Regions from separate parts of the Salmonella sp. HY31 genome, predicted to be linked through region 1. Evidence: predicted binding sites of a transcription regulator. Region 1 holds the regulator's gene; the other holds the start of a gene.

The links. The regulator CRP, encoded in region 1, controls carbon source genes, mostly activating them, when cyclic AMP is high. The targets are predictions, from matches to a motif close to ATGTGANNNNNNTCACAT.
Region 2: the regulator CRP is predicted to act here: its motif matches at 1,733-1,750, upstream of deoC (deoxyribose-phosphate aldolase).

The regions. Positions count from the first base shown of each region.
Region 1 is NZ_CP170479.1:379,073-383,287, forward strand. Features, by position in the region: gene ACE15A_RS01690 (YccS/YhfK family putative transporter) at 1-1,298, opposite strand, end outside; gene crp (cAMP-activated global transcriptional regulator CRP) at 1,347-1,979, opposite strand; gene ACE15A_RS01700 (OsmC family protein) at 2,287-2,691, shown strand; gene ACE15A_RS01705 (phosphoribulokinase) at 2,787-3,656, opposite strand; gene ACE15A_RS01710 (YheU family protein) at 3,708-3,926, opposite strand; gene ACE15A_RS01715 (hydrolase) at 3,923-4,215, opposite strand, start outside.
Region 2 is NZ_CP170479.1:857,814-862,028, reverse strand. Features, by position in the region: gene deoA (thymidine phosphorylase) at 1-699, opposite strand, end outside; gene deoC (deoxyribose-phosphate aldolase) at 822-1,601, opposite strand; gene ACE15A_RS04020 (YjjI family glycine radical enzyme) at 1,861-3,411, shown strand; gene ACE15A_RS04015 (YjjW family glycine radical enzyme activase) at 3,383-4,215, shown strand, end outside.

The DNA.
Region 1 (4,215 bases):
ATATGTAAGTGCAGCGTGACGCCGGCAATCACCAGGCCGACCAGCGTTCCGACCGAACGGTGCAGAATACGTACGCGCGTCGCGCCATAGCCGTTTTGGGTGACAAACAGCACCGTCATGAGGATCCAGTACGGTTTGGGCAGGTGCAACGCGCTGCCCATCAGACTGGCGATACTCATCATTACGCTAATGCGTCCGGCGTTGCGTAGCGCCGGCGATTTAAGCGACACATAATTTTTCAGCGCCGGGAGTAGTGGCAGGCGACGCTGTTTATCGGCCATCAGGTCGCGGGCGTAAAGCGGTCGCTGAGTACGCAGCACGCGGGCGATTCGGCTGAAGTGCCAATAGCAGAACTGGCCTACCGGGTTTTCAGGATGTTGATTGGCAATCTTCTCCAGCGCGCCAATCTGTTTTTCCATAGAGAAGCGCGTCGGCAGACGATGATAAAGGATGTCATCCGCCAGCACGCGCAGGCGAGCGGCGACCGTTTGCGCATTCCAGCGAATTACCTCTTCCGCATGGCTGCGTTCTACCAGTTTCTGTACCTCTTCCGGCTGATGCAGGCTGACGGAGATGTGTTCCTGCAAATCCATCGCTTCCTGAAAAGCCCGCAGTAGGCGCTTGTAATCATTATTGTTGTGCGCCGAAAGCATATGCATCTGTTGGTAACACTGGGTAATGAGATCGACCGCTTTTTGCTGGCGTATCAGCAGGGGAGGCAGCGCTTTTTCCGGATCGATATGTTGGGTGAGCAGGCTGTATTTCGCTTCGCAGTAATCGGCCAGTTCACGATATAACAAACTCAATGACTCGCGCAGCGGCTGTTCGCGCCATAGCCAGAACCAAAACCAGTTAAACACGCCGTACCATAGGGTGCCCAGCGCATAAATAAGCAGCGGCTCCCAGACGGGCATGTATCCCGCAAGGCTCAGGGTAAATATGGCGGCAATCAGCGACGCTGGCAGTAGCCGCGCATGAAGTGGGCTAATTTCCGCCGTCACGCCAAGCACCAGCGTGAGCCCGGTCAGGATCAACGGCAGGGGGACGGATTCCGCCAGCAGGAGTTGCGTTGCCAGACTGCATCCGGCGAACAGCGACGCGCCGATGATCAGGCGTTTAAAAAAGCGTTTGTGCGGTGTATCCAGACCTGCAATGTTGCAGCAGGCGGGAACGAGAGAGAAAAGTAATCCCAGGTGTAGCTGGCCTATCAATAAACCGACAGCCACAGGCAGGCACAGCACCAGCGTTTGCCGTAGTGCGTAATTAATCTCTGGGTGATAAATCAGTCTTCGCCACATCGATGCAAACAAAAATGGCGCATGATAAAACGCGCCATTCTGACGGGATTAACGGGTGCCGTAGACGACGATGGTCTTGCCATGCGCGGAGATCAGGTTTTGATCTTCCAGCATCTTCAAAATACGACCAACGGTTTCGCGGGAGCAGCCGACGATCTGGCCAATTTCCTGACGGGTGATTTTGATCTGCATCCCATCCGGGTGCGTCATGGCATCGGGCTGTTTCGCCAGATTCAGCAGCGTCTGAGCGATACGCCCGGTGACGTCGAGGAAGGCGAGGTTACCTACTTTTTCAGACGTGACTTGTAAGCGACGAGCCATCTGGGAAGAGAGGCGCATCAGAATATCCGGGTTTACCTGGATTAATTGGCGAAATTTTTTGTAGGAAATTTCAGCGACCTCACATGCGGTTTTCGCACGTACCCAGGCGCTGCGTTCCTGGCCTTCTTCAAACAGGCCCAATTCACCAATAAAATCACCCTGATTCAGATAAGAAAGAATCATTTCTTTCCCTTCCTCATCTTTGATCAGCACTGCCACGGAGCCTTTAACGATGTAGTACAGCGTTTCTGCTTTTTCACCCTGGTGAATCAGCGTGCTCTTTGACGGGTACTTATGAATGTGGCAATGAGACAAGAACCATTCAAGAGTCGGGTCTGTTTGCGGTTTGCCAAGCACCATGCGCGGTTATCCTCTGTTATAAGCTGTCTCCAGAGCCAGAAAACGGCACTGTCTCTGGGGTTGCAAAAATATGCTTCCCGCTACCTGGGAAGAGGGCTACGAAAATAGACTGTAGCCTGTAATGTGATGTCCTCTGCATACATGCAGTACGTCAATGTATTACTGTAGCATCTTGTCTGTTTTAGCATAGCTTTCGCCGTGTGTCTCCTGGTGTCTCGCTTCAGCATGACCCAAGTCGCCTTCCATTGCGAGTTTTGTTGTATGCGCGTAATCTTTCAGGAAAATTGAAACATTGGAGTTACGAAATATGCAAGCGCGTGTAAAGTGGGTTGAAGGACTCACGTTCCTCGGAGAGTCTTCCTCCGGCCACCAGATTTTAATGGATGGCAACTCCGGTGACAAAGCGCCGAGTCCGATGGAGATGGTATTAATGGCGGCTGGCGGATGTAGCGCTATTGATGTGGTATCGATCCTACAAAAGGGGCGTCAGAATGTCACCAACTGCGAAGTGAAGCTGACATCCGAGCGCCGGGAAGACGCGCCGCGCCTGTTTACGCACATTAATTTGCATTTTATGGTTACCGGCAGCGATCTGAAAGAGGCTGCCGTCGCGCGCGCTGTTGATCTCTCTGCGGAAAAATATTGCTCGGTGGCGCTAATGCTGGAAAAAGCGGTCCATATTACCCATTCGTATGAAGTGATTGCGGCGTGATTATCATTATCTGATGGCGGCTTCGCCTTATCGGACCTACCAGTTTTTATCCCGTAGGCCCGATAAGCGTAGCGCCATCGGGCGTTTCAACGCGGTTATTCGATTTTTTTGCCTTCCATTAATCGCTGTACCAACGGCAACATAATCAGCTCCATCGCCAGTCCCATTTTGCCGCCCGGCACCACTAATGTATTAATGTGAGAAATGAACGAGCCCTGGAGCATCGCCAGTAGCCAGGGAAAATCGATCCCTTCCAGGTTGCGGAAATGGATCACCACAAAACTCTCATCCAGCGACGGAATGCCCTTTGCGGCGAACGGATTGGAGGTGTCGACGGTCGGCACGCGCTGGAAGTTAATATGGGTACGGGAGAACTGCGGCGTAATGTAATTGATGTAGTCGTCCATGGAGCGCACCACGGAATCCATCACTGCTTCACGGGAGTGTCCACGTTCGCCGGTGTCACGAATCAGTTTCTGAATCCATTCGAGGTTGACGATAGGCACCACGCCAACCAACAGATCAACATGACGCGCGACATCATGTTGCGGCGTGACGACGCCGCCGTGCAGTCCTTCATAAAACAGCACATCGGTCGGCTCGGGAAGCGGCTGCCAGGGTGTAAACGTGCCGGGAACCTGATTCCACGGTACGGCTTCATCATAGGTATGCAGATATTTACGTGACTGGCCTTTACCCGTCTGCCCGTACTCAATGAAAGTGTGTTCCAGCAGGCTGAAGTCATTGGCTTCAGGCCCGAAATAGCTGATATGCCGCCCGGCGTCGCGCGCTTTGCGGATCGCCATGTCCATTTCCGGGCGGGTATAACGATGAAAACTGTCGCCTTCCACCTCGGCGGCGTGCAGATTTAACTGCGCGAAAATTTTACGAAACGCGAGGCTGGTGGTGGTGGTCCCCGCGCCACTTGACCCTGTTACTGCTATCACCGGATGTTTGGCTGACATGGCAACTCCATGATTAAGCTTTAATAATAATGTATTGCCGTCAAAGGCGTTTTATTCGCGAAACTGTTTTTTCGGCATAATATTGACCGTTTCATGTAATTCAGACCATACCAGAACGGCCTCGCCGGATTGCAGTTGACGTTTTACGTCCGCGACTTTTTGTTCAAGCGAACGTTCATGTTCACCATAATCGGTGCCTTCGCGCAACACAAAGCTTTCGAGCAGGTTGTCCAGCGTGTCGGGGGAGAGCCCCTGCCAGGGAATGATCATGATGACGCCTCCAGATACGTTGTCAGCCAGTCAGGAATTCGGCGTTCCAGCCACATTTCAGGGCGCAGCGGCGTACCGCCGATAAATCCTACGTGTCCGCCATGCTCAGTTAACTGATACTCCACGTGTGGGGGCAGATCTTCCGCTTTAGGGATCACATGATGATCCATAAACGGATCGTCTTTGGCATGAATAATCAGCGTCGGTTTAGCAATCTGGTTAAGCAACGGCATGGCGCTACACTGACGATAGTAGTCGATGGCGTCGGCAAAGCCATGAATTTTCGCGG
Region 2 (4,215 bases), 480 kb from region 1:
AACTCCCGCGCCGTTCGCCACGCCGACAATCGCTTCAGCCAGCGCTTCCGAGAGTTCATAGGTCGGCATAAACGCGCCGCTGCCGACTTTTACGTCCATCACCAGCGCATCCAGCCCTTCAGCCAGTTTTTTGGCGAGGATGGAACCGGTGATCAGCGGAATAGAGTCCACCGTCGCGGTAATATCGCGGGTGGCGTAAAAACGTTTGTCCGCCGGTGCAAGCGAGCTGGTTTGCCCAATAATCGCCACACCCACGTCTTGAATAATTTCGCGGAAACGGTTGTCGTCCGGGAAGATATCGAAGCCCGGGATCGCTTCCAGTTTATCGAGTGTACCGCCGGTATGTCCGAGGCCGCGACCGGAGATCATCGGCACATAGCCGCCGCAGGCCGCTACCATTGGCCCCAGCATTAGAGACGTCACGTCCCCCACGCCGCCGGTCGAATGCTTATCGACAATCGGGCCATTGAGATTCAGGCTTTTCCAGTCAAGAACAGTACCGGAATCCCGCATCGCCATGGTCAGCGAAACGCGCTCCGGCATGGTCATATCGTGGAAGAAGATGGTCATCGCCAGGGCGGCAATCTGTCCTTCCGAGATAGTGTTGTCACGAATACCGTTGATAAAGAAACGAATTTCTTCGTCACTCAACGCATGACCATCACGCTTTTTACGAATAATTTCTTGTGCGAGAAACACGATACCCTCCTGAGGGAAAAGAGTAGAAGGCCGGCTTTAGGCCGGATTCAGGCGCATCCGGCATCAAACCCACTTGCCGGGTGGCGCTACGCTTACCCGGCCTACAAAAGAAGAGGCAACAATTAATAGCTGCTGGCGCTCTTACCGTCGCCGTGACCCAGCGCTTTCAGCAGGCTTGCCAGCAGGCTGGAAGCGCCAAAGCGGTAGTGACGAGAATCTGCCCAGTCAGCGCCAAACAGTTCGTCTGCAATCGCGAGGAACTTCTGCGCGTCTTCCGCTGTACGTACGCCGCCCGCCGGTTTGAAACCTACGGTTTTTTCCACGCCCATATCACGGATCACTTCCATCATGATACGCGCGCTTTCCGGCGTGGCGTTCACTGGCACTTTACCGGTAGACGTTTTAATAAAGTCTGCACCCGCTTTAATGGAAATTTCAGACGCTTTACGAATCAGCGCCTCTTCTTTCAGCTCGCCGGTTTCGATGATCACTTTAAGCAATACGTTCGCTGCGGCACACGCGTCTTTACAGGCTTTCACCAGGCCAAAACCCACCTGCTCGTTACCCGCCATCAACGCGCGGTACGGGAATACCACGTCCACTTCATCGGCGCCGTAGGCGATTGCCGCGCGGGTTTCCGCCAGCGCAATATCGATGTCATCATTGCCATGCGGGAAGTTAGTCACCGTTGCAATGCGGATGTCCGGCGTGCCTTGCTCTTTCAGAGTCTTACGTGCAATCGGGATGAAACGTGGGTAAATACAAATCGCCGCCGTGTTCCCGACCGGAGTTTTTGCCTGATGACACAAAGCGATCACTTTTTCATTGGTGTCGTCATCGTTCAGAGTGGTCAGATCCATCAGTTTGAGCGCACGCAGGCTGCTTGCTTTTAAATCAGTCATGACATTCTCCAACGGCATTGCCGTATAAAATTTCACCTTGCGAGTCTGTTAGTATTCTAACATTCACTCGCGATTACACTTCGATATACATCACAGTTAATGAAAACTACGTACAAATTTGCATTACTGTAATGAGATCTGAATCAAATTATTTACCTATCATCGCCTGTTCTCCGGGCGATAAGCGCATCAGGATCAAAGTCGTTTTGCCGCCATTTTCTACAATAGCGCATTGTCCCGGCATAAAGAGGAAACGAAGATGCCTGCCTCATGCGAAACTGCGCTCCAGCAGCGTTGCCAGCAAATTGTGACCAGCCCGGTGCTCACGCCTGAACAAAAACGCCATTTTCTGGCGCTGGAAGCTGAAAACGCCCTGCCTTATCCCGCCCTGCCGGAAGATGCCCGCCAGGCGCTGGATGAAGGCGTCATTTGCGATATGTTTGAGGGGCACGCCCCCTTCAAACCGCGCTACGTGTTGCCCGATTACGCCCGTTTTCTGGCTAACGGTTCACAGTGGCTGGAACTGGAAGGCGCGAAAGATCTGGATGATGCGTTATCCCTACTCACCATTCTGTATCATCACGTTCCTTCCGTGACGTCCATGCCGGTTTATCTCGGTCAGCTTGATGCGTTGCTGCAACCGTATGTTAGAATTCTAACACAAAATGAGATCGATATTCGAATAAAACGTTTCTGGCGTTATCTCGACAGAACGCTGCCAGACGCCTTTATGCATGCCAATATTGGCCCTGCCGATACGCCTGTCACACGAGCGATTTTGCGCGCCGATGCCGAGCTAAAGCAGGTAGCGCCTAACCTGACGTTTATCTATGATGCGGAAATTACGCCAGACGATCTGCTGCTGGAGGTCGCCAAAAACATTTGCGAATGCAGTAAGCCACACATTTCCAACGGCCCGGTAAATGATAAAATTTTCACAAAAGGCCATTATGGCATCGTCAGTTGTTATAACTCGCTACCGCTTGCCGGCGGCGGCAGTACGCTGGTACGTCTCAACCTGAAAGCTGTGGCAGAACGCAGTACGTCTGTCGATGACTTCTTTTCACGCACGCTACCGCACTACTGCCGACAGCAGATCGCTATCATTAATTCACGATGTGAATTCCTTTATGAAAAGTCACATTTCTTTGAGAATAGCTTTCTTGTACAGGAAGGTCTGATCGATCCCGAACGTTTTGCGCCAATGTTCGGTATGTACGGGCTGGCGGAAGCCGTGAACCTGCTGTGCGAAAACGCGGGCCTGAACGCCCGTTACGGCAAGAATGAAACGGCGAACGAGCTGGGCTACCGTATTAGCGCCCAACTGGCGGATTTTGTCGAAAATACGCCAGTGAAGTATGGCTGGAAGCAACGGGCGCTGCTCCATGCCCAGTCTGGCATCAGTTCCGATATCGGCACCACGCCGGGCGCGCGTCTGCCATATGGCGATGAACCGGACCCTATCACCCATTTGCAAACCGTCGCGCCGCATCACGCCTTTTATCATGCCGGGATCAGCGACATTCTGACGCTGGACGAAACCATCAAGCGTAATCCGCAGGCGCTGGTCCAGCTTTGTCTTGGCGCGTTTAAAGCCGGGATGCGGGAATTTACCGCCAATGTGAGTGGCAACGATCTGGTGCGCGTCACCGGTTATATGGTGCGCCTGTCGGATCTGACGAAATTTCGCGCCGGAGGCTCGCGCACCAATACCACCTGGCTGGGGGAAGAAGCCGCACGTAATACCCGTATCCTGGAACGACAGCCACGCGTAGTCAGCCATGAACAACAGATGCGCTTTAGTCAGTAAGATCATTGCGTTTTCCTGCGTCGATGGGCCGGGCAGCCGCCTGGCATTATTCTTACAGGGCTGCAATTTGCGCTGCAAGAATTGCCATAACCCGTGGACGATGGGACGCTGTAACGACTGCGGGGAATGCGTATCGCAGTGTCCCCACCACGCCCTCGGCGTTGATGGCGGGAAAGTGGTATGGCGGTCGGACGTCTGCGAGCAATGTGATACCTGCCTGAAAATGTGCCCACAGCAGGCAACGCCAATGGCGCAGACCATGAGCGTTGACGATGTGCTGCGTCATATTCGTAAAGCATCGATGTTTATTGAAGGTATTACCGTCAGCGGCGGAGAGGCAACCACGCAATTACCGTTTATTGTGGCGCTGTTCACGGCGATCAAAGCCGATCCGCTGTTACAACGGTTGACCTGTCTGGTGGACAGTAATGGTCAGTTAAGCGAGACCGGCTGGCAAAAACTACTGCCGGTTTGCGACGGCGTAATGCTCGATCTGAAAGCCTGGAAGAGTGAGTGTCATCACCGTCTGACCGGGCGTGATAACGCGCGTATTAAGCACAGTATCCGCTTTCTTGCTGCGCGGGGAAAACTGGCGGAGCTGCGGTTGCTGGTTATCCCGGATCAGGTGGACTATGCGGCGCATATCGATTCACTGGCAGCGTTTATTACTTCGCTGGGCGAGGTTCCGGTGCGTTTGAATGCCTTTCATGCGCATGGCGTCTATGGCGAAGCAAAAGCCTGGCCAGGCGCGACGCCGCAAGAGGTGGAACGGCTGGCTGACGGATTGCGCGCGCGTGGGGTGGC